DNA from 4 places in the Glutamicibacter sp. JL.03c genome. Region 3 is predicted to be linked to each of the others. Evidence: riboswitches for the same ligand, from Rfam matches in the RefSeq annotation. Region 3 holds a riboswitch; each other region holds the start of a gene.

Evidence for each region. A riboswitch is a leader RNA that binds a small molecule or an ion and turns the genes downstream of it on or off. The one in region 3 is predicted to bind S-adenosylmethionine.
Region 1: another riboswitch for S-adenosylmethionine. It lies ahead of OF385_RS13425 (OsmC family protein); the one in region 3 lies ahead of OF385_RS15655 (acyl-CoA dehydrogenase family protein).
Region 2: another riboswitch for S-adenosylmethionine. It lies ahead of OF385_RS01520 (O-acetylhomoserine aminocarboxypropyltransferase/cysteine synthase family protein); the one in region 3 lies ahead of OF385_RS15655 (acyl-CoA dehydrogenase family protein).
Region 4: another riboswitch for S-adenosylmethionine. It lies ahead of OF385_RS04340 (bifunctional o-acetylhomoserine/o-acetylserine sulfhydrylase); the one in region 3 lies ahead of OF385_RS15655 (acyl-CoA dehydrogenase family protein).

What each region holds. Positions count from the first base shown of each region.
Region 1 is NZ_CP107575.1:2,892,401-2,898,292, reverse strand. It holds gene OF385_RS13430 (L-idonate 5-dehydrogenase) at 1-682, shown strand, start outside; gene OF385_RS13425 (OsmC family protein) at 758-1,309, opposite strand; SAM riboswitch class IV at 1,340-1,459, opposite strand; gene OF385_RS13420 (DEAD/DEAH box helicase) at 1,595-4,813, shown strand; gene OF385_RS13415 (MarR family winged helix-turn-helix transcriptional regulator) at 4,827-5,270, opposite strand; gene OF385_RS13410 (2-hydroxyacid dehydrogenase) at 5,350-5,892, opposite strand, start outside.
Region 2 is NZ_CP107575.1:317,353-323,244, reverse strand. It holds gene OF385_RS01530 (RNA polymerase sigma factor) at 1-225, opposite strand, end outside; gene OF385_RS01525 (histidine phosphatase family protein) at 322-882, opposite strand; SAM riboswitch class I at 994-1,088, shown strand; gene OF385_RS01520 (O-acetylhomoserine aminocarboxypropyltransferase/cysteine synthase family protein) at 1,207-2,580, shown strand; gene OF385_RS01515 (CoA-binding protein) at 2,580-3,074, shown strand; gene OF385_RS01510 (ABC transporter substrate-binding protein) at 3,153-4,178, opposite strand; gene OF385_RS01505 (iron chelate uptake ABC transporter family permease subunit) at 4,303-5,337, shown strand; gene OF385_RS01500 (FecCD family ABC transporter permease) at 5,334-5,892, shown strand, end outside.
Region 3 is NZ_CP107575.1:3,377,083-3,382,974, forward strand. It holds gene OF385_RS15650 (acyl-CoA dehydrogenase family protein) at 1-1,204, opposite strand, end outside; gene OF385_RS15655 (acyl-CoA dehydrogenase family protein) at 1,232-2,458, opposite strand; SAM riboswitch class I at 2,510-2,600, opposite strand; gene OF385_RS15660 (LLM class flavin-dependent oxidoreductase) at 2,727-4,163, opposite strand; gene OF385_RS15665 (ABC transporter permease) at 4,160-5,266, opposite strand; gene OF385_RS15670 (ABC transporter permease) at 5,263-5,892, opposite strand, start outside.
Region 4 is NZ_CP107575.1:944,309-950,200, forward strand. It holds gene OF385_RS04325 (CPBP family intramembrane glutamic endopeptidase) at 1-547, shown strand, start outside; gene OF385_RS04330 (GNAT family acetyltransferase) at 564-983, shown strand; gene OF385_RS04335 (VOC family protein) at 1,027-1,671, opposite strand; SAM riboswitch class IV at 1,844-1,964, shown strand; gene OF385_RS04340 (bifunctional o-acetylhomoserine/o-acetylserine sulfhydrylase) at 2,055-3,413, shown strand; gene metX (homoserine O-acetyltransferase MetX) at 3,416-4,549, shown strand; gene OF385_RS04350 (SGNH/GDSL hydrolase family protein) at 4,621-5,478, opposite strand; gene OF385_RS04355 (SHOCT domain-containing protein) at 5,537-5,892, opposite strand, start outside.

The DNA of each region.
Region 1 (5,892 bases), 480 kb from region 3:
CTACCCGCATACCGAAGGCGCCTTCGCTCGTGAAGTGAACCTGCCAACGCGCATGCTGCGCGAACTGCCCGAGGGGCTCTCGCTGCGCGATGCCGCGCTGGCCGAACCCGCAGCGGTGGCGTGGCATGCGGTCTCGCGCGCGGGCGATGTCTCAGGCAAGAAGGCTCTGGTGATCGGCGCTGGCCCGATCGGCGCGCTTGCCGTGGCAGTACTCAAGCGTGGCGGTGCCAGCGAGATCATCGCGGTGGATATGCATGAGAAGCCATTGGCTATCGCCCGGGAACTGGGCGCCACCTCCACCTTGCGCGCCGATGACCAGGAAGCCATCGCCGAGGTCAACGCGGATGTGGTGATCGAGGCCAGTGGCAACTACCGCGGCTTGGCATCAGCGGTCAGAGGTGCGGTGCGCGGCGGCCGAGTCGTCATGGTTGGACTGCTGCCCACAGGCGAGCAGCCCGCGTTGATTTCCCTGGCCATCACCCGTGAGCTGGAACTCGTCGGCTCCTTCCGATTCAACGGCGAGATCGATCAGGTGCTCGAAGCTCTGGCCGATGGCTCCTTGCAAATTGGTGCGGCCGTCACCCACGAGTTCCCCGTGGCCGAAGGCCTTGTAGCCTTTGAAACAGCCAAGGATTCCTCGACTTCAGGCAAGGTACTGCTCAACTTCAGGGAACAGCAATAATCCTCAGCCGGACGATGAACTGTGGGGGCCACTGAAATCAGTGGCCCCCACAGTTCATCGCGCCTTCGGCTCGGGCTAGTTGCTTTGGACAACCTGCACCGAAGTGGTCACCGGCACCGGGTTGGCAAAGAGGTCCAAGACTGGGCAGTGGGCATCCACTGCCTGGCGTAGTTCCTCGTAGCGTTCGGTGGACTCGGGACCGGCAATCTGCACTTTCAGATCCACCGACGAGAAACCGGGGCGGATGGAGGCATCAATGCCGAAGAGCCCGCGGACGTCGAGCTGCCCATCTGCCGTGATTTGCACGTCATCAACTTGGATGCCCAGGTTCTCTGCGTAAAGTCGATAAACCACCACCTGGCAGGACACCAGTGCTGCCAAGGCGTATTCAACCGGACTGGCGGCGACATCATTGCCACCGAGAGCTGCCGGTTCATCCACGGTAAAGGTATGCTTGCCGGCACGGATATTGCTGGCAACGGAATCAAAGCCTTCGCCCTGAACGGTAAAGGTCAACGCGGCGCTGTGCGGTGCGGCGGAGATCCGTTCGCCCCAACCAGCACCTGCCTCTTGGAGCCGCTGTGATCGGTCTTCGGCCACTGAGGGTTTTGCTGTTGCGTGAGGCATGGGGAGTCATCCCCTTTCTGGCGCAGGGGGCGCCATCGTTTACGATCTTGGATTTCAAGATGCGTCGAATCTTCACCTGGGGCACCCCGCACAATGGCTCGAGGGTTGCCGTCCACTCAGCCAGGGCCTTGAGGAGTGGAACTCGTGATTCAGTAGTTCCTTTTTATCTGCCGGCAACGGGCTCGGTAAAGTATCCACTTAATGTTTCGTCATGACTGTCCTGTCCCGGAGCATCGATAGGATGGAGGGTAGCAATCCGCTCTAACGCACTACTTTTGGATGGCGATGATGGAATTCCAGCTGACTCTTTCCTCCTTGGACTCACTCGTCTCGGAGGAAGAATTTCGCATCGGGCAATTGTTCTATGAGACGGGCAAAGTCCAAGATGTTGAACGCTACGTCGAAGTCGGAAACGCCAGAGTTACCGCGGTAGTTCGAGGCAAACAAGTCATGGTGGGGTTTCGCATTGGAAACGATGGCGTTGAGTTCCATTGTTTTTGCACCGAGCATCCTTCAGAGTATTCCTGCCCGGAAGTCGCGGCATTGCTTTTGGAAATTGCCAGCGATTCAGAGGATCCGCTCCATGTTTCTGACCGTGTAGCTGACCCTTATGGATGGCAACGCAATGTGGTTCCGCAGTGGGAACGAAACCTCAACCGGCTGTTGCCCGTTGCCGACGAAGACCCAGAAATTGTTGAGGAGCCGCTGGGGTTGATTTTGAAAGTTGTCAGTGAACCCCGGTACGGCGGGGATGACGTGCTGTCTCTTCAAGCGAGGCCAGCGAAGCAGGGATCCAAGAGCCCTTGGGTGCAGACTGGTGTGAGCTGGAAAACGGTCGCTTTCGATGAGCGCTTTCCTCGCGCTCAACGCCGGGCCGTTGTCGAGCTGAACCGATTGCGCGAGCACGCCGAAAAGGTGAAGTACGGCCACTTTTGGGAAACCACCGACTGGATTTCCCTGATGGAACTGCCCGGAAAAGACCTTTTGGCCGCGCTCAAGGACCTCAAAGAGGCCGGCGTTGCCATTATTAATGGGGGAGTCGCGTCCAAGCCACCAGTGAATTTCAGCGACAAACTAGCCCACGCACACGTGGACTTACGACAGGGTGAACATGGCCTGACAGTCGAGGGGATGCTTCGCGGGCCCGAACCGGAGCACACGCATCTGTTGCCCATCGGAAATCCACCGACCCTTGTAGCATATTCTTCCCAGCCGCTGGCCGGGTCAAGAGACTTGGGCTTGGCCGAATTCGCTGACCCTGTTTCCGCCGAGCTCGGCGCATTCATCGCTTCTGGAGTCCAGTTCATACCTTCCTCGGACGTTGGCCGGTTTGAAGAAACGCATTTGGACAGAATCCGTCAGCTGGCGCCTTTGAAGAGTGCTGACGTGTCTTATGAAATTCCGGAGCCGCCTCGTCCCGTGCTGCGCCTGCGCATGTCCAGCACCACCGATGGGGTCGGCCTGCATTTTTCGTGGATGTACTCCGCCAAGGCACCACGACAGCGAAACGTCGAGAAAGAAATCATCGCCTCGATCAACGACAAATTGGGCGACGCCACTGTTCTGGGCCAACTGGAGGCACGCGGCACCTACGCTGACCGAGAGCTGACTATCGACGAGTCCATCGACTTCATGCTCTACATCTTGCCATTGCTGGAAGAACATCCAGACATGCTGATTGAAGCTCACAACCAGCTTCCTGAATATCGGATTCTCGACTCCCCAGCAACGGTTTCCATCGAAGCGGGGGAGAACACCGGCGACTGGTTCGATCTGACCGTCGAGGTCACTATTGATGACATCAAGGTGCCTTTCGCGCTGTTGCTCGCGGCGCTCACCTTGCACTTGGACTACCTGGTGCTTGAAGACATGACAGTAATTCCCATCAGTGGTGCGGACTTCGCCCAGCTGCGTACGTTGATTGATGAAGCCGGCGAATTGGGGAAGGTCGAAGGCAGCACTATTCGAGTCCACAAACTGAGCATCGATTGGTGGCAGGAGCTGCTGGATCTGGGCATTATCGAAGCTCAGCACAACCAGTGGCTGCAAAACATGAATGAGCTCACCCGCGGAGAAGAACTCCAGCAGGTGGAACTCCCCGAGACCTTCAAAGCGAATCTCCGACCGTATCAGGAACAGGGCCTCGCATGGCTGAACTTCCTGCGAACACACTCATTGGGCGGGGTCCTCGCTGATGACATGGGACTGGGTAAGACCGTTCAGTTGCTGGCTTGTCTCGAACAGGCTCGCCGTGAGAATCCAGATCAGAAGTTCCTTGTCCTGGCACCAACATCCGTGGTGGGCAACTGGATCAATGAAGCCCGTCGTTTCACCCCCAACCTCAAGACACGGGGCATTACTTCTACCACCAAGAAGGCCGGGCAAACTGTAGCCGACCAGCTGGGCGATGCCCAGCTGGTCGTAACCAGCTACACGATTTTCCGGCTGGCCTATGAAGAATTCGAAGCGGCCGGCTTCTCAGTCATGATCATGGATGAAGCGCAGCAGCTGAAGAATCACGTGTCCAAGGGGTACAAACAGGCCCGTCAGTTGCCGGTTCCATGCAAATTCGTGGTCACCGGGACTCCGATGGAAAACAACCTGATGGAACTGTGGGCTCTGGTCTCGCTGGCGGCACCAGGCTTGCTAGGCGGACAAAACGCGTTCAAGGATAATTACCAAAAGCTGATCTCTGAGGGAGACAAAGAACGGCTGGATCGGCTCAAAAGCCGTTTGCGCCCCTTCGTCCTTCGCCGTACCAAAGAGCAAGTCGTGCCAGAGCTTCCTGCCAAGACCGAACAGATCCTGGAAGTGGAGCTGGAGGCGAACCACCGCAAAGCCTACGACCGCCGTTTCCAGCGTGTGCGTCAGGAGGTCCTTGGCCTGGTGGATAACGTTGATTCGAACAGATTCAAGATCTTGCAGTCATTGACCTTGCTGCGCCAGTTGGCATTGGATCCGTCGCTGGTGGGCGAAGGGGACGGGGCTAGCGCCAAGCTGGAATTGCTGCGTGAGTTGATGGTCGATGCCGTGGCGGAGGGCCATAAGATTCTGGTCTTCAGCCAGTTCACCAGCTTCCTATCCAAGGCGAAAGATATCGCCGTAGAACTTGGGATAGCTCATGGCTACTTGGACGGCTCGACCAGTGGCGCCAAGCGCAAGGAATTAATCGAGGGATTCACCGATGGCGACTTCCCCGTCTTCTTCATTTCGCTGAAGTCTGGCGGGTTTGGTATCAATCTCACCGCAGCTGACTACTGCATCTTGTTGGATCCCTGGTGGAATCCGGCCGCTGAAGCCCAGGCCATTGACCGTGCACACCGCATTGGCCAAGAAAAGCCCGTCCACGTGTATCGCCTGGTTGCCAAGGACACCATTGAGTCCAAGGTGCTGGCGCTTCAAGCGAAGAAGACACAGCTGTTCAATGATGTCCTCGGGGACGAAGCCCAGGCGGGCCAATCCCCGGCGCTGAGTGCAGACGATTTCCTGGCCCTGATGGAATAGCCGGCAGCACTGCCTAGTGAAGCTCGTCGAAGCTGAGATTCAAACGGTGCAGCAAATTCCCGAAGTTCTGCAGTTCGTCAGCTTCCCATTCGGTCAGCTGACGGCGCAGTTCCTGGCGCAAAGTGTTGCCACTGGCACGCCACTTCTCCCTGGCCAGCGGCGTTGCCGAGACCAATTGCGCACGACCATCCGATGGGTCTTGGGTTCGGTTGACCAAGGCCAGGGACTCCAGATGCTGGACCAGGCGGGAAATCGTAGCCTTGTCCAAGCGAAGCTTTTCAGCCAAGACGCCCTGCTGCTGCGCATCGTCACGAATGACGATCGCAAGAAGCCGATATCCGGGGGCCTGCAGGTCAGGGTGGACAGCCTTGGCACGGCGGATAATCATCTCCCGCGCGTGCAATAGTATGGCCGTGAATTCGTCTTCTACTAATTGCAGCAGCTTCTCGTCTTGCATGGATACCATTCTACGGAGCATCAGCGCCGCGCACGCGCTTTGGCAGCCTCATTGTTAACCGCCAGCCTCCCCTTTGGCCTCAGAGCTGGTTGCTCGGAGTCCGGCCATCGGCAAAGGCAGTGATATTCTGAGCTATTTCGCGTGCCCTGGATCCGAAGGTGTCCAAGGTGTGCCCCGAGTTATGCGGAGTGGCGATGACGTTCGGCAGTTGGGCAAATCTGCGCACCGACTCCGGCGCGGTGGTGCCCGCCGGTGCGTCCCACCAGACATCCAGCGCGGCACCGCCGATGGAATTGCTGACCAGCGCCTCGAACAAGGCCTCCTCGTCGATGACCGCCCCGCGCGCCACATTGACCAGCAGCGCATTCGAGCGCATCTGGGCAAGCTGGCGTGCGCCGATCAGCCCCGTGGTCTGCGCAGTCAGTGGCACCCCGAGCACCACGACGTCGCTGATCGCCAAGAGCTCGGGCAAGGCATCCATGCCCTTGACCCAGTCCAGCCCGGCGGACAATTCCCCGTCAGGATTGCGGCGTACCGCGACGCTGCGAGCTCCCAGGGCCGTGCACAATGCCAGCGCCTGTTCGCCGATCCCGCCAAGGCCAACGAAGCCGAAGGTCAACCC
Region 2 (5,892 bases), 530 kb from region 3:
TTCCGGCTTGTTCTTGCGCAGCTCATCGATGGCCTTGTTCCGGGCGATGCGCACAAGCCAGGCTAATACGTTTGCGTCCTCAGCAAGCTGCGGATAGGCCTTAAGCGCGGAAAGAAACGTTTCAGACCAGGCATCTTGTGCACGGTGTTCATCTAGCAGAGCACGGCAAATCCGCAATACGTTCAGCCCATAATCCTGGACTATCCGCTCAAACGGTACTTGCATGGCTCTCCTGAAGATTGGCGCCGCAACGGGCTTTCACCATGTAAACGTAGTGCACAGCAAAAGTGTGAGGTTCCAGGGAAGAAAAATTTTCAGCGCCTAGCAGCTGACCAAATCGAGTTCTTCAGCCAATTCGTTGAGGCGCTGGATATTGATCTGGATGATCTCGCCGTTCTCCACGCCTCGTGGCAGCTTGGTTCCAGCCAGTGCATCACGGATGGCGCGCATGGTTGCGCCATGGCTCACCACGGCCACCTTCTTCCCGGCATGTTCCACCGACAGGTCAATCAAAGCGGGAACCGCCCGGCGCAGGATATCGTCGATGGGTTCCAGCTGGGACTGCAACGACGCTGATTCCTCGTCGGAGACCTCGGCCATGATCCGGCCTTCCAATGGCCCGAAACCGCGCTCGATCAGTTCCGGGACCGGCTGGCCGGTTCCTGCGCTTAATTCCTCGGCAATCAATGCAGCGGTTTCCCGGGCACGGCCCAGAGGCGAAGCGAGGATCAAGGAGAACCCCTGGCCTTCCAATTCGCGGCCGACACCGCGGGCTTGCTCGCGTCCGGTGTCATTCAGTGGAATGTCGGTACGCCCTTGGAGGCGGCCGGCCAGATTCCAATCGGTCAGTCCATGTCTGATCAACACCAGCGCAGTTTCCATGAGTCCAGCGTACCGGCGAGCATGCATATCGAAGAATCTCCGATATTACGTCCAATACGCAACGTTAAGACTCATAGTTAGGTCACGAACGGTCATGTTGCGAAGATTGTTACACCATCCCGAGCGGCTGAGAGATCTGGTTCGATGAAGCCGCAGCAACCTGCCACATCCGGTGGTTACGGTGCTACCGCCAGAAACGATGCAGCCGCTTTTCCTGTTTAAGCAAAACAGGAAGCGACATTGATTCCGGGATTCCTGCCTCGATCGCGCCACCGCCTGGCGGTGAATCGCGAAAACCCAATCGACAAGGAGTCGTAAGCCATCATGGCAGATCATCAGTTTGGATTCCGCACCCGCGCATTGCACGCCGGTGGCACCCCCGATGCCGAGCACGGCGCCCGCGCAGTGCCCATCTATCAGAGCACCTCATTCGTCTTCAAAGATGCCGATGATGCAGCCAACCTTTTCGCATTGCAGAAATACGGCAACATCTACTCGCGCATCGGCAACCCGACCGTCGCCGCTTTCGAAGAGCGCATGGCTTCCCTGGAAGGCGGCATCGGCGCAGTAGCCACCGGTTCCGGCATGGCCGCCGAGTTCGTCACCTTCGCCGCCCTTGCCCAGGCCGGGGACCACATCGTGGCCTCCTCCAAGCTCTATGGCGGAACCATCACCCAGCTGGACGTTTCGCTGCGCCGCTTCGGCATCAACACGACCTTCATCGACTCCAATGATCCAGCCGACTTCGAGGCCGCCATCCAGGAGAACACCAAGGCCGTCTACACCGAAGTGGTAGCCAATCCTTCGGGCGATATCGCCGACCTCATAGGCCTGGCCGAGGTGGCGCACCGCCACCTGATCCCGCTGGTTGTCGACTCCACGCTCACTCCCCCATACATCTTGCGCCCGATTGAGCACGGTGCCGATATCGTGATCCACTCGGCAACCAAGTTCATCGGCGGCCACGGCACGACCCTGGGCGGCGTGGTGGTGGAGTCCGGCAAGTTCAATTGGGGCAATGGCAAGTTCCCTGCCATGACAGAACCGGTGGCCAGCTACGGCAATGTCTCCTGGTGGGCCAACTTCGGCGAGTACGGCTTCCTGACCAAGCTGCGCAGCGAACAGCTGCGCGACTTCGGCCCGGCGCTCCCCGCCCAGTCGGCGTTCCAGCTGCTCCAGGGTCTGGAAACCCTGCCGCAGCGCATGGACAACCATCTGGCCAATGCCAAGCAGGTTGCCGCATGGCTCGCAGCAGACCCGCGCGTCACCTATGTGAACTACGCGGGCCTGGAATCGCACCCGCAGCATGCCCACGCCCAGGAACTGCTGCCGATGGGTGTCGGCTCGGTCTTCAGCTTCGGCGTGAAGGGCGGACGCGACGCCGGCTCCAAGTTCATCGAAGCCTTGCAGCTGGCCAGCCACCTGGCGAACATCGGCGATGCCCGCACCTTGGTGCTGCACCCCGCTTCCACCACCCACCAGCAGCTGAGCGCCGGCCAGCTGGTTGCCGCCGGCGTTCCTGAAGACCTGATCCGCTTGTCGGTAGGCCTGGAAGATGTCGAGGACATTATCTGGGACCTCGACCAGGCATTGACCGCTTCGCAGGAAGCTGCGGCTGCTTCCGCCGAAGAATTTGCGGCACCCACCTATGACGGTGCCGCGTGCGCCATTCCTGCAGCATCGAAGGGAGCCAACTAATGAGCACCACCGAACGAACCTGGGAGGGTCCGGGCGCGGCCGAGCGTCTGGGCATCCTGCGCGACACCAAGACCATTGCGATCGTGGGCGCTTCCAATAAGCCCTCGCGGGCCAGCTACTTCGTGGCGACCTACCTGCTGTCCTCGTCCAAGTACAAGGTGTACTTCATCAACCCGGTACTTGATGAGATCTTGGGCCAGCCGGTCTACAAGTCCCTGGCAGATCTGCCAGAGACCCCGGACCTGGTGGAGGTCTTCCGCAAGCACGATGACCTGCCCTCGGTTTTGGACGAGGCCTTGGCAGCGGGCGCGAAGACCCTGTGGCTCCAGCTGGGTTCATGGCATGAAGACGTGGCACGCCGGGCCGAAGCGGCCGGGATGAACGTGGTGATGGATCGTTGCGTCAAGATCGAGCATGCCCGTTTCCATGGCGGGCTGCGCCTGGCCGGCTTCAATACCGGCGTGATTTCATCCAAGCGCCAGGTGCTCGCCTAGACCCGGCCCGGAACGGCAACGGCTGCGCCGCCCTCGCATGCGCGAGGGCGGCGCAGCCGTTGCTGCTATCGGATGAGGCTACTTGACCAGATAGCCGCGCAGATCGTCGAGAACCTGATTCGCGCCGGTTGGCCCCAGGCCCAGGAACCAGACGTCGTCGTTCACGCGGATGGCCTGGTTGTTCTTGACCGCCTGCAATTGGCCCCATAGCGGGCCCTCGACCGCGGCTTTCTCTCCGGTGGCTTCAGGGGTTCCGTAGGAGGTGTAGAACAGCCAGTCGGAATCGGCATCGGCCAGGTTCTCCGCGGAGATTTCGACGGCCAGATCGTCGATGTCCTGGTTATCCGGACGGGAGAACCCGGCGTCGGCCAGAATCACGCCGATCAGCGACTTGTTGGCGTACAGGCGGATCTTCTCCGGCATGAAGCGCAGCAGCGAGATCTCCGGGTCCCCTTCGACATCCTCGTTCAGCGCGGTGGCCTTGGCCTGGTAGTCATTCAGCACCGAAACGGCCTTGGTCTCCTCGCCCAGCGCCTCACCGGCCAGCAGGAAGTTCTCCTTCCAGGGGAAGCCTGGGCGGATGGAGAAGACCGTCGGGGCGATCTCGTTGAGCTGGCTGTACAGCTTGTCCGCGCGCAGCTGGGATCCGATGATCAGATCCGGGTTCAGCGCGGCAATGGCCTCGAGGTTCAGTTCCTGGATGGTGCCCACGGTCTTGGCGTCCTTGACCTCGTCGGCCAGGTAGCTCGGCACCGAGTTCGCGCCCTCGGTGGAGGGGATGCCCACCGGGGTGATGCCCAGGGAGAGCACCGCATCCAGCTCCCCGGTGTCCAGCACGACGACGCGCTGCGGCTTGGCCTGGATCTCGGTGGTGCCGTTGGCGTGGACCACGGTGCGGGGGAACTGGCCGGCTTCGGCCTCTGAGCCGAATTTGGCGGTTTCCTCATCCGCGGTGGTGAAGCTCTGGCCGCCAACGGCAACGTCCTTGTTGCCGGCGTTGGCGTCCGGAGTGCTGGTGGCTGCGCCGCAGCCGGCGGTGGCGGCCACTAGGAGGGCGGCGGTGGCGCCGAGAATCGTGCGGCCCCACGAAGTACGAGTGTTCAATAAATTCACAACGCCAATATACCGTATTAGCGGGTGTTCATTGATAGGCAAGCATCATCTATTACGGATCCGCGATAAGGTGTTCCAGTCACCGTTCAAAGCGTGAAAGTGCGATCCCCCTACCGTGAAGACCTTATTTCCCCCCGATGAGCTGCAACACAGCAAGCCGCTGGGCAAGCATGTGCTGATTCTCGGACTGCTGGCGGTGCTGCTGGCCACGCTGGCCGCCGTATCGCTGGGCATCGGGTCCAAGACCCTGACCCTTGAGCAGCTCCATGCGGCGCTGGCGGATTCCACGCAATCCGTGGATCGCAGCCTGATCCTGTCCTCGCGCCTGCCGCGCGCCCTGCTGGCGATCCTCGCCGGCGCCGGGCTCGGTGCGGCCGGCTTACTCGCCCAGTCGCTGACCCGCAATCCGCTGGCCGAACCGGGCATCCTGGGCGTGAATGCCGGCGCCTCGCTGGCCATCGTGACCGCGGTCGGATTCTTCGGGGTCTCGGGGTTCTCCGGCTATGCCGCCTTCGCCTTTCTCGGGGCGCTGTTCACAGCGGGCCTGGTCTACCTGATCGGCCGCCCCGGGGCCGGGGCATCGGACCCGGTGCGCCTGGTGCTCTCGGGGGTGGCCATCGGCGCGATCTTCACGGGGCTGGGCACCGCCCTGTCCCTGGTGCGGCCACAGGCTTTCGACCAGCTGCGCGCCTGGACCATCGGCTCGCTGCAAGGCAGGGATGCCTCCATCCTGGTGCCGCTGGCACTGCTCACCGGCGCCGGAATCCTGCTTGCGGCGCTGTGCGCGCGGTCGCTGGACGGTTTGGCGCTGGGCGACGACGCGGCCACCGCGCTGGGCATCAACGTGCGCGCCACGCGCATCCTGGGGCTGATTGCCCTGACCCTCTTGGCCGCCTCTGCCACCGCTGCGGTGGGCGCGATCGGCTTCATCGGCCTGATGGCTCCGCACGCCGCACGCCGGCTCGCTGGATCCTCAACCCCCTGGGTCCTGGCCTACACCTGCCTGCTGGCGCCGATGCTCCTGCTGGTCGCGGACGTGCTGGGCCGCGTCATGCTTCCCGGCGAACTCCAAGCCGGCGTGGTCTGCGCGTTCATTGGCGCGCCGCTGCTGATCGCGCTGGCCCGCAGCCCCAAGGCGGCGTCCCTGTGAGCATCGTTGCGCCCCCCACGACCCGCGGGCCCAAGCGCCCGACCCGTGCCCGCTCGATCGGACTGGCCTTGGCGGCCGCCGCGCTGCTGGGCACCATCCTCGCGGTGTCCGGCGGCGAGTATGCGCTCAGCCCCTGGCGGGTCGTGCAGATCCTCTGCGGCGGCGGCGAGGGGCTGGAGATCACCGTGGTGTGGCAATGGCGCATGCCGCGGGCGGTCGCCGCGCTGCTCTTCGGCGCGGCCTTGGCCGTCTCCGGCGCGGTCTTCCAGACGCTGACCCGCAACCCGCTGGGCTCTCCCGATATCATCGGCTTCTCCACCGGCGCGTACACCGGTGCACTGGTGTCGTTGACCGTGGCCGGCGGCGGCTTCCTGGCCACCAGCTTCGGTGCGCTGGCCGGCGGACTGCTCACGGCTCTCGTGGTGTACCTGCTGGCTTGGCGCAACGGCACCCACGGGTTCCGGCTGATTCTGGTGGGGATCGGCGTGTCCGCGGTGCTCGCCTCGTTCAACCACTATCTGGTGCTGCGCGCGGAACTTGATGTGGCCATGGCCG
Region 3 (5,892 bases):
TCCGCGGCAGCTCGGCCCCGTTGACCGCCACATCGCCGATCAGCCGCGCCTTGAACACCCACGGATTGTGGTTGCCCGCGGTGCGCGCATTGCGCCAATGCCGGTCCAGGTTCTTCGACACGCTCGTGGCCGAGGCGGCCAGCGCATCAAAGGCATGGGTGATGGAGTTGAGCACCAGCGGGGTGAGCACCACTTGGGCCTGCGCGCTGGCCAGCTCGGCGGCGTCATTGGCCGCCTCGTCCTCGTCCACGGAAATCTCGCCCGCCTGCAGGGCCAGCGCCGTCTCGTAAGCTCCTTGGAGTGACTGGGACACGCGCTCCACGGTTCCCGCCGCAGCAAAGGCAGCCGCCGAAACCTCACCAATCACCTGCAACAGCTGCGGATCTTCGGCAGCGACATTGGCCGCCGCGTGGCTGAAGGTGCGCCTGCGAGCCTTCAGCTCTGCAGCGAAGTCGCGTTCGGCAGCTTTAGCTGACCCGGCGAGCACCGCTAACAGTACTTGCTGATAGAAAGCGGTCTGGTACTTGAAGCGGGTATCGAAGTCGATCAGATCCTCTTCGGCCACAATCGCATCGGTGAAGGTCGAGGTCCCGGTGCCGGTGGTGCGCTGGCCAAAACCGTCCCAGTCATCGGCCAATTCCACGCCAGGCTGGTGGCGGTTGACCGCGGCGATCACGCGCTTGCCGGTATCGGTGCGCTCCGCGTAGGTATCCAGCCAGTCGGCAAAGATGGAACCGGTGGAATAGTACTTGGTGCCGTTGATCCGGAACCCACCTTCCCCATTCGGGGTGACCTTGGTGATCACGTCCCCGACCTTCACCGTACCTACCTCGGTCCAGGAGTTGCCGACCAGCTCGCCGGCCACGAAGCGTGCCAGCCACTTATCCCGGCCCGCCCCGGGGGCAGCGATCAGCCGATCTTCCACGAAGGCGAAGTGGGCGCGCAACGCCTGGGCGATATTTGAGTCAGCGGCCGCCAAATCAACAAAGAGCTCAAAGAGCTCCGGCAGGGTGGCGCCCGCGCCGCCATGGGACACCGGCACGCGCACCGCCCCGAAACCGGCGGCAGCCAGGTCGGCAATCTGCTGGTAGGGCAACTCGCCACTGCGGTCGCGTTCGGCAGCGCCCTCGGCAATCTGTTCAAAGAGTGGCGCGAAGCGGGCCTTGAGTTGATTCAGTCGATTATCGGTAGTCAATAAAGTCATCACAGGATCCTGTCCGTAGAAAAGTTCTTAGGTGTACAGCGAGAGCGGCTGGGACTCCCCGCGCAGGAAGTAGGCGCCGACTTCGATCTTCTTGTAGTCCACCGGGTCATGCAGGGAGTGGGTGCGCACATTGCGCCAGAACAGGTCCAGGCCCACCGAGTTGGCGGTGGAGGACGAACCGGTGACTTCGAAAATGCGGTTGGCCACCTCGACACCGACCTCGGTGGAGACCACCTTGGCTTCGGCAATGTCCACGGCCAGCGCCGCGCGCTCGGGCTGGGTGACGTCCCCGCCCTTGGCAAGTAGCGCATCGAATTTGCGTCCCAGCTTTTCGGTGAGCGCCGCTACCGCTGCGGTGCGCGCCTTCAGCTCGCCCACGGTGCGTTGGAAGATCGGATCCTGCGAGTAGGTCTCGGCCTGCGAGAACAGCCACGCGTTCTTGCGACCAAGCAGAATCTGCTTGCCACGCGCCAGCGCGCCCTCTGCAATGCCCAGATAGAAGTTGGCAAACGCCAGTTGGATGCCAGGGGTGAGTAGTGTCGAGACTGGTTCCTCGGTCACCTCGCCGAGCAGATCCGTCGGCTCAATACGCACGTTGTGATACTTCAGCGAGTTCGAAGCGCTCAGGCGCTGACCCAGGTAGTCCCAGTCATCGACAATTTCCAGGCCCTCACGGTTCCTATCAATGATGAAGGCCAGAACCTGACCCTTGCGTTCACCTTCAGTGACCTCGGCATTGATGACGATGACCTCGCCGACCCCGGAGCCCGTGGAGAAACGCTTGGAGCCATTGAGCCGGAATCCATCGCCTTCCGGAATCAGGGTCAGTGTCGGGTCGACAGGGTTGACCGAGTCGCCCCACAGCCAACCGCCTTCCACGGTGCGGGTCCACCATTCGGCTTGGGTTTCCGGTGCCCCGTAGAAAGCGATGCCCGACTGGTTCACGTAGTGGTAGGCCAGCAGCTGGGAAATAGAGCCATCGGCGGCAGCAAGAATACGAACCACCTCAAAAGCAGTTTCCCAGTGAGCTCCCGCTCCCCCGAACTGCGCTGGAACCAACAGGTTCAGCAGGCCAGCGTCGCGCAGCAGCTGCACTTCGGCAAAAGGCTGGGCGTTCTTGCGGTCGCGCTCCAGGGCATCGGCGGCCAGCTGGTCGGCAACTTTCCGGGCTGCTGCGCGCCACTGCGCGAGTTCTGCTTCATCGGCGGTGCCGGTGTATGGCACACGCGGCAGCTGGGTGCTCAGTACGGTCATCTTCGTTCTCCTCATCTTCATGGATTCCGAAGGATGCAGAAAGATTCTGCGAATCCATCGAACCTGGCGTTAGCACTTACTGCGGAAGGCAGGCTTGCTGCGGCGTCGCGGAGCCAGGTCTCTCAGCCGCTCTGGATGGTTTGCCCTACCAGTGAAGCATCGGGGCCTGCCCGTTGGCAGTGACGGCGTCACAGGGCGGAACATCGTCATGTATCGACATTTTCGCGGCCCTGAAGCCGCGAAAGAATCCGTCATATTTCCTCATATGTCACGGTGCGCCCAATACCGCTTCAGGGGTTTGGCTGGCCTTCGCATCGGCCGCCGAGGCCTTGCCCGCATAGGCTCCGCGGTAGGCCGCTGCCGGGTGGTGCCCAGCCACCCGCGTGGTGCCAGGCTCGGTCAGGTACTCGCGCAGGGTATTGCCTTCGTATCCTGCCCAGGTCCGCCCGCGCTTGCGCAGCTCCGGGACCACCAGATCGGTGAACTGCTCGAAGGAGCCGGGGGTGATGGCGTAGGCCAGGTTGATCCCGTCCAGCCCGGATTCATCCACCCAGCGCTCGATTTCATCGGCCACGGTCTGAGCCGAGCCCACCAGCACCGGCCCGATGCCACCCACCCCGAGGTAGTCGGCAATGGCATTCGGGGTCCACTTCTGCTGGGGGTTCGCGGTAGTGAAAATCGACACCGCCGAGCGGGCCGCATTGGTTTCCAGGTACTGCAGCTCCTCATCCGGCGCGTACTGGCTCAGATCCAGCCCGGACCAGCCGCCGTAGAAGGCCATGGCGCCCTCGCGCGAGGCATAGGACTGGTATTCGCGGTAGAGCTTCTCGGCTTGGGCATCCGAGTCGGCCACCACGGTGGTCATCAGCGCGTAGATCTTGGCCGCATCCCGGGGCCTGCCGACCAGTTCGAATTCGTCGCGGATCGCGTCGGTCTGCCGACGGGTGACCGCGGTGTTGATCGAGTTCAGGAAGATGCCCTCGGCATGCTGGGCGCCGAAGCGCCGGCCGCGGGAAGACGCGCCGGCTTGGAAGATCGCCGGGGTGCGCTGGATGGAGGGCTCGGAGAGGTGGATGCCGGGCACGGTGAAGTACTCGCCGTGATGGTTGATCGGATGCACCTTGGAAGGATCGGTGTAGACGCCGCGTTCGCGGTCCTTGAGCACCGCGCCTTCCTCCCAGGAGCCTTCCCAGAGCTTGTAGACCACGTCCATGAATTCATCGGCGATGTCGTAGCGGGCATCGTGATCCAGCTGCCGGGTCATGCCCAGGTTGCGGGCCGCCGACTCCAGGTAGCTGGTCACTACATTCCAGCCGATGCGCCCGCGGGTGAGGTGATCCAGCGAGGAGAACTTCCGGGCCAAGGCGTAGGGCTGCTCGTAGGTCAGCGCGCTGGTCACCGCGAAGCCGAGGTTTTTCGTGGCCGCGGCCATGGCGGAAACCTGCATAAAGGGATCGTTCAGCGGCACCTGGTCGGCATCGAGCAGCGCAGGCCCGCTGGAGTTCTGGTACACGTCATAGATGCCCAGCACATCGGCCAGGAACAACGCGTCGAATCCACCGCGCTCCAGGGTCTTGGCCAGATCAACCCAGTAGTCAAGGGTGTTGTACTCATCGGCCCTATTCTGCGGATGCCGCCACAGCCCCGGGCTTTGGTGGCTGACGCAGGTCATGTCAAAGGCGTTCAGGTGGATGCGCTGGCTCATGAGTTGCTGCTTCCCTTTGCGGTGGTGGTCGGTGCTTGGCGCTTTGCTGTGCGCAGGAGCGCGAAAATGCCGGTTGCCGGCTGCCCCTTGGCCCGCCCGAGCACCACGGCGGCGAGCAGGATCGCCAGCAGCACCAGCCCGCGGGCCAGGTCCTGCCAGAAGAAGGACAGGCCGATCAGGTTCAGCCCGTTATCCAGCAGGCCGAAGATCACCACGCCGATCAGTGTTCCGCCCACGGACACCCGTCCGTAGCGGCTGATGGTTGCCCCGATGAAGACCGCTCCGATGGCATCCATCAGATAGGCCTGGCCGCTGCCCGGAACGTAGCCGTTGGAGCGTGCGGCCAGCACCACTCCGGCGAATCCGGCAATGACCGCGCACAGCAGGTACGCGCTGGCAATCAGCGTAGTGATCCGCAGCCCCGAGATCTTCGCGGCGCTGGGCTGCTCGCCGGCCATGGTCAGCGTGCGCCCATAACGGGTGATGCCCAGCAGCAAAGCCACCACCACGGCGATGGATGCGGCGTTGATGATGGCGGCATCGATGTCCAGGAAGTAGCCGCGCCCGATCACGGCAAAACCATCGGGCACCAGTGGCGCCGAGAGGTAGATCGGCGCGCCTCCGCTGGTGAGCAGCTGCTGCACGCTGGTGCCGACAAACCAGACGCTCAGCGTGGCCAGGAAGGCAGGGATCCGCAGGAGAACGATCAAGAGCGCATTCACCAGCCCCACGGCCAAGGCAAAAAGCAATCCGCCGGCCACAGCCACCCACGCACGATACCCGTCGTGGATCAGCCAGGCGCTGGCCAGGGCGCCCAAGTCGAGGGCCACGCCGATCGACAGGTCAATGCCGCCGGCCCGCACCACCAGGGTCAGGCCAAGGGCAACCAGCGCCAGCAGCGCTACCTGCCCCAGGATTCCCACGAGGTTTCCCGCTGTGAAGAACACCGGGCTGAGCACCGAGAAAACGATGAGGATCAGGGCCAAAGTTCCAGGCGCCACCAGCCGCGACGCCTGGAAGGAGCCGCGCTTCTTGGCGCTCTTGGCGGTTGGAGATTCAGGGGCTGGGGCCGCTGGCGCGGCAAGAGTCGGGGCAGTGCTCATCGGTTCTTCCTTCCGCGCAGGGTCACGCTGGCCAGAACCAGCAAGATCAGCAGGCCCTTGGCAGCGCCCACCCACTGGCTGGCCACGCCGAGCAGGGTCAGCCCGTTATCCAGGGCGGCGACGAACACGGCGGCCAGCACGGTGCCGGCAACGCTGACCAGTCGCCGGCGGGAGAAGATCATGGACATGTAGGCCACCAGGATGATGTCCAGCAGAATCTGCGTTCCAATGCCGGGAACCGCGGCCGAGAGCCGGGCCACCAACAGCGTCCCGGCCAGGCCCGCCAAGGCCGAGCTGAGCACATAGCTGGCCAGCCGGTACCTGCGGGGATCAAGCCCTGCCACCTGGGCGGCGGTGGGATTCTGGCCGACAGCATAGGAATTCACTCCCCAGCTGGTCTTGCCATAGACCCACCAGCCCGCAGCCCCGATGAGGATCATCAGCCAGGCCGCCAGCGGGATCCCGAGAAAAACGCTGCCGCGGGCAGCCTCGAAGAAGCCGCCGGATACGGCGATCTTCAGGTTCTGGCTGAAGACCAGTTCCAGCGAAGCGGCCACGCCCATGGTGGCCAAGGTCGCCAGCAGCGGGCGCAGCCCCAAGGTCACCGAGATCCCGTTGATCACGCC
Region 4 (5,892 bases), 1.2 Mb from region 3:
TGCGCTGGTTCCGGTGGCGCTGGCCCTGTATCTGATGAAGCGCAGCCTGGGCTTCGGCGTACACGAGATCGGTTTTGATGTGCGCCGGCCAGGCAAAGACTCATTGTTAGGTGCCGGACTCTTCCTAGCCATGGGCCTTGGCACCTTGGGAGTCTATGCGGCCGGTCGGGCACTGGGCATCACCACGGCGCTGTCCGCTGCCAATCTGGGGGACTACTGGTGGAGCGTGCCGGTGCTGCTGCTCTCGGCGGTGCGCCATGCGGTGCTTGAGGAAGTGCTGATGCTCGGCTTCCTATTCACCTACGCGAAGAAGCTGAACCTCGGATTATGGACCACCATCATTGGCTCGGCGGTGATTCGTGGCAGCTACCACCTGTATCAGGGTCTGGGGCCAATGATCGGCAACTTGCTCATGGGTGTGGTTTTTGGCTGGGTCTATCACAAGTACGGGCGGGTGATGCCGCTGGTGATCGCGCACTTCCTGCTCGACGCCATCGGCTTTGTTGGGTACGCGCTGATTGGCCCGGCCATCGGGATCGGGAGCTAGCACCTAAGCTGTAATAATGCAGATTTGCGAGCTGAGAGAAGCACTGATTCCCGATGCTGTGGCCCTGTGGGAAAACACCGGGCTGACCCGGCCCTGGAATGATCCCTGCGCTGATGCCCGGCGCGCCCTGGAAACCGCCACCTCCACGGTGCTGGCCATGATCGACGACGAACAAGTTCTCGCCACCGTGATGGCCGGCCACGACGGTCACCGCGGCTGGCTGTACTACGTGGCGGTGGATCCGCAGAGGCAAGGCTTCGGGCTGGGCGCCACGATGGTGGATGCCGCCTGCAACTGGCTCACTGCGCGGGGTGTGCCCAAGGTGCAGCTGATGGTGCGCGAGGAAAATGCCGCGGTGCGCGGCTTTTATGAGCGGCTGGGATTCCAAGACCAGCAGGTCGTGGTCCTGGGCAAGCGCCTTGATGCCGGCGCATAAAAAATGGTAGGTGGGGACGCCATTGTCCCCGCCTACCGTCGTACTACAACACTACCGGGCCGTTCTCGGTCTCGAAGGTCACCGACATGATGCCCGGAGTGCCATTGGGCGCCTGATAGGCCATGGTCACTGCGCCCAGATGCACGTTTTCCGGCTGCCCCAGCCACTCCAGCACCCGATCGCGGGAACCGGCAATGGTGATCTCGCTGATCGCCCCGGCTGGCTCAAGGGCCTTGGAAGGATGCAGATCCCTGGCTTCCTCGTCCCAGGAGATCAGGTACGGGCACTGCGGGTCGGCGATCAGGCCCTTGATGCCGATCTGCTGCCAGGTCAGCTCGCGGCCATCGGGGAACTTGCGGTTGCCCGGAACGGCCTTGCGGCCCAGCCGGTCTTCGGCGCTGGATAGATCGTCCACCGAAACGCACCAGCCCATCCAGCCGCCGCCGAGCTCCGAACGGGCCCGCACCGCCTGGCCGAAGGGGGCCTTGTCGCTGGCCGGGTGGTTCAGCACCTCAACGACTTCCAGGTATTGCCCATGCTTGAGCGGGAAGATGACATTGCGCGTCCCGAACCTCGGATGCACGCCTCCCTTGACGAACTCCAGGCCGAGCGACTCGGAGATTCTTTGCGCGGTTGGCAGCAGCCCATCCGGGCCACAAGCATAACTAACGTGATCTAGCCTCATCATGAAGCCATCATGGCAACATGTGACCGCAGTCTCTACTTAGGTGACCCTAATCTTTTTTGCTGGATCGAATTCCCTGCGGCAAAAGCGCGAACTATCTGGAATATGACCGATTGCGACCATTTGCAGGCGCCCGCATTGCAAAGATCTTCGGTTTTCGGGCACACTGGTAACAGGTCATGAGTCCCAGTAATAAGCCCCGGCTTACTGGGCGGCAACCCTCCAACCGCGGTGGGGTGCCCCGGGTGAAGACCTGGCCCTTAGGTGCATACGGCAGCTAAGGACAAGCGCGGGTAACCCTGGAAGACTTCTTGACGAGGTGCTTCCTGTCGGTGTCTTCTCAGTGGTCTACCCCCATAGTCATGAAACGCTATTTGGAGGAAACCATGAGCAACAACTGGTCATTTGAAACCCGTCAGATCCACTCCGGCCAGACCCCGGATCCGGCCACCGGCGCACGAGCGCTGCCGATTTTCCAGACCACGTCTTTCGTCTTCCCGACCGCGCAGAGCGCGGCCGCCCGCTTCGCCTTGCAGGAGCTGGAACCGATCTACACCCGCATCGGCAATCCCACCACCGACGCGGTGGAAACCCGGATCGCCGATCTGGAAGGCGGAGTAGGGGCGCTGCTGCTCTCCTCGGGCCAGGCCGCCACCACCTTCGCCATCCTGAACCTCGCCGAGGCCGGCGACCACCTGGTGGCCAGCCCCAGCCTGTACGGCGGAACCCAGAACCTGCTCAAGCACACCCTCAAGCGCCTGGGCATCGAAGTCACCTTTGTGGCCGACCCGGATAACCTGCAGGACTGGCGCGACGCGGTCCGCCCGAACACCAAGGCCTTCTTCGGCGAAACCATTTCCAACCCGCGCCAAGACGTGCTGGACATCGAAGAGGTCGCCAAGATCGCCCACGAAAACGGCGTGCCGCTGCTGGTGGACAACACCCTGGCCACCCCGTACCTGATCCGCCCGATCGAATTCGGGGCCGACATCGTCATCCACTCGGCCACCAAGTTCCTCGGCGGCCACGGCAATGCGATCGCCGGGGTGATCGTGGACTCGGGCAACTTCGACTTCGCCAAAGACCCAGCTCGTTTCCCGGGCTTCAATACCCCCGACGAGTCCTACAACGGCTTGGTCTTCGCCCGCGATCTGGGTGTGGACGGCATCCTCGGGGCCAATCTGGCCTACATCCTCAAGGCGCGCGTGCAGCTGCTGCGCGATTTGGGCGCCTCGGTCTCGCCATTCAATGCCTTCCTGATCGCCCAGGGGCTGGAAACCCTGTCCCTGCGCATCGAGCGCCACGGCGAAAATGCGCGCGAGGTAGCCAGCTGGCTCGAAGCCCGCGCCGAAGTGCAAAAGGTCGCCTATGCGGGACTGGCCTCCTCGCCATGGTTCGAGCGCGCCCAGAAGTACAGCGAGCACGGCGCCGGATCGGTGATCGCCTTCGAGCTTGCCGGTGGCGCGGCCGCCGGCCAGGCCTTCGTCAACGCGCTGGAGTTGCATTCGCACGTGGCCAACATCGGCGATGTCCGCTCGCTGGCCATCCACCCGGCCTCCACCACCCACGCCCAGCTCTCCGAGGCCGATCAGGTCGCCGCCGGCGTGAGCCCGTCCCTGGTCCGCATCAGCGTCGGCCTGGAGAACATCAAGGACATCCTGGCCGACTTGGAACTGGGCTTCAACGCTGTTGCCGCCCTGGATTCCGCGGCCGACGATAACAAGGAATTGCAGGAAACCCTTTAGGAATGGCATCCATTGCAACCACCGAGGAACCACAGCTCGCCGGCGGCCAAGACGGCATGATGCGCCGTAGCGCCGTCGGTGAGCACCACTTCGAATTCGGCGGCTACCTGCCGCAGATAGAGCTTGCCTATGAGTCCTGGGGAACCCTGGACGAAGGCGGATCCAACGCCGTGCTGGTGATGCACGCGCTGACCGGCGACGCCCATGTTGCCCAGGGCGACGGGCATAGCGCTGGCTGGTGGGACGGATTTGTCGGCCCCGGGGCCACGATCGACACCGATAAGTACTTCGTGCTGGCCGTGAATATGGTCGGCGGATGCAATGGATCCACCGGCCCGTCCTCGCTCGACGAGCACGGCGTGCCCTACGGCTCTCGCTTCCCGTTCGTCACCATCAAGGATTCGGTACGCCTCGAAGCACGCCTTGCGCAATTGCTGGGAATCACCTCCTGGCATGCGGTGATCGGCGGATCGATGGGCGGCGCGCGAGCCTTGGAGTACGCGGTCGAATTTCCCGAACAGGTCAAGAACCTGGTGGTGATGGCCTCCTGCGCTCAAGCTACGGCCGAACAGATCGCCTTCGCCCAGGTCCAGACCCAGTCCATCCGGCTGGATCCGAACTTCAACGGCGGCGATTACTACACCAGCGAAGCAGGTCCGGAAGCCGGACTCGGCCTGGCTCGGCGCCTCGCGCACATCACCTACCGCTCGGCGGCCGAGCTGGAGGCCCGCTTCGGGCGCACCGCCCAGCCCGGCGAGCACCCCACCGGCCAGTTGGATGGTCCGCGCGGCCGTTACCAGGTGGAAAGCTACTTGGATCATCAGGCCACCAAACTGGTGAACCGCTTTGATGCCAACAGCTACCTGGTGCTGACCGAGGCGCTGATGAGCCACGATGTGGCGCGCGGCTACGAGTCGCTGCAAGCCGCCTTGGCGCGCCTGGACACGGTCAACGTGGTGGTTGCCGCCGTGAATTCGGACCGCCTGTACTTCCCGGAGCAATCCGAGATGCTTGCGGCCAGCTTGGCGACACCAACCTCGGTGCATTACATCGATTCGCCGATCGGCCACGATGGCTTCCTGACCGATGCCAGCCAGCTCGACGGGATCTTGCGCGGCAGGGTTTTCAGCCGCTAGCAGCTTAACGCGAAGGGACAGCTCCCACCAGTGATCGGTGGACGCTGTCCCTTCATGCTGTTAACGATTGGCTACTGGGCGCTATCGCCGGCGCCCAGCGAATCATTGGGCTTCGGCGCGGTGAACGGCACCGCCGACGGGCGCTTGGGGGTAATGCCATCGCCCGAGGACTGGTGGCGCAACCGGCGCAGCACCCACGGCGCCAGGTGCTCACGAGCCCACTGCAGGTCCTCAATCCGTGCCTCACGCCAGGTTCGCAAATCAGGCAGCGGTGCCACCTCGGTGTCGATCGAATGCGGCACGTTCAAGGCATCCAGAGCCATGGCCGCAATCCGTTGATGACCTATGGGCGAGAAGTGCAAGCGATCCGGGGCCCACATTTGTGACTGGTGTAATTCGCGTAGCGCCCACATGTCGCCCACAATGGCGTCGTATCGCGCGGCCACCGTGCGAATGTTTTCGTTGTAGATGGCCACCTTGCCGCGGATGCTTCCCAGCACCGGCGTATCGCGAATATCCGGACCGGTGACGATCAACAGGGTCGCGCCCGTTGAGCTGAGCTTCGCGACCGCGCCGTCGAGAATGTCAGCGATCTTATCCGGATCCCCGCCCGGCCGCAGCACGTCATTGCCGCCGGCGCACAAAGAGATCAGATCCGGCTTCAAAGCGATGGCGGGAGCTACCTGCTCGGCCACGATCTGTCCGATCAGCCGGCCGCGGATTGCCAGGTTCGCATAGGCGAAATCTGAAACAGTGCTGCTCAGCTCCTGAGCCAGCCGATCGGCCCACCCCAAATGACGGCCGGGATTTGACGGATCGGGATCGCCTATTCCTTCGGTGAACGAGTCACCCAGCGCGATGTAACGACGCCAAGGATGTAGCGACTCTACTGCGGATTCGGGAGTTTCAAGGTCAAAATCTTTAGGCACAATCTACATTGTTACCCTATGGTAACTATCCGTCAATCAATCTTGGGGATGATCTACTTCACCCCTCACTCCAGCCTTTCAGCAAATCCTGGCGGGCCTGCACGTACTCATCGTTCGAAAGGATCCCACGGGAACGCAGGCTTGTTAGCTCTTCCAGCTTTGCTTCCAACGACTGCTTCGCCGCCAAGAGATTGGATTGCGCCAATTTTGTCTTCAAGTCGGTTTCGAAGGTAATGGGATCCATACCAGCGCTTTTGATATTGCGCGAATTACGTGCCTGAGCAAAAACAATGGAAATCACGATGGAGACTAAAAATACGGCAACTAGCCCTATGAGTATCGGCATCACGGAGAACGTGGCATCTATAAAGCTAGACCCAGTGGAAAGATCGTCCTCTATGTAGCCAAAACTGG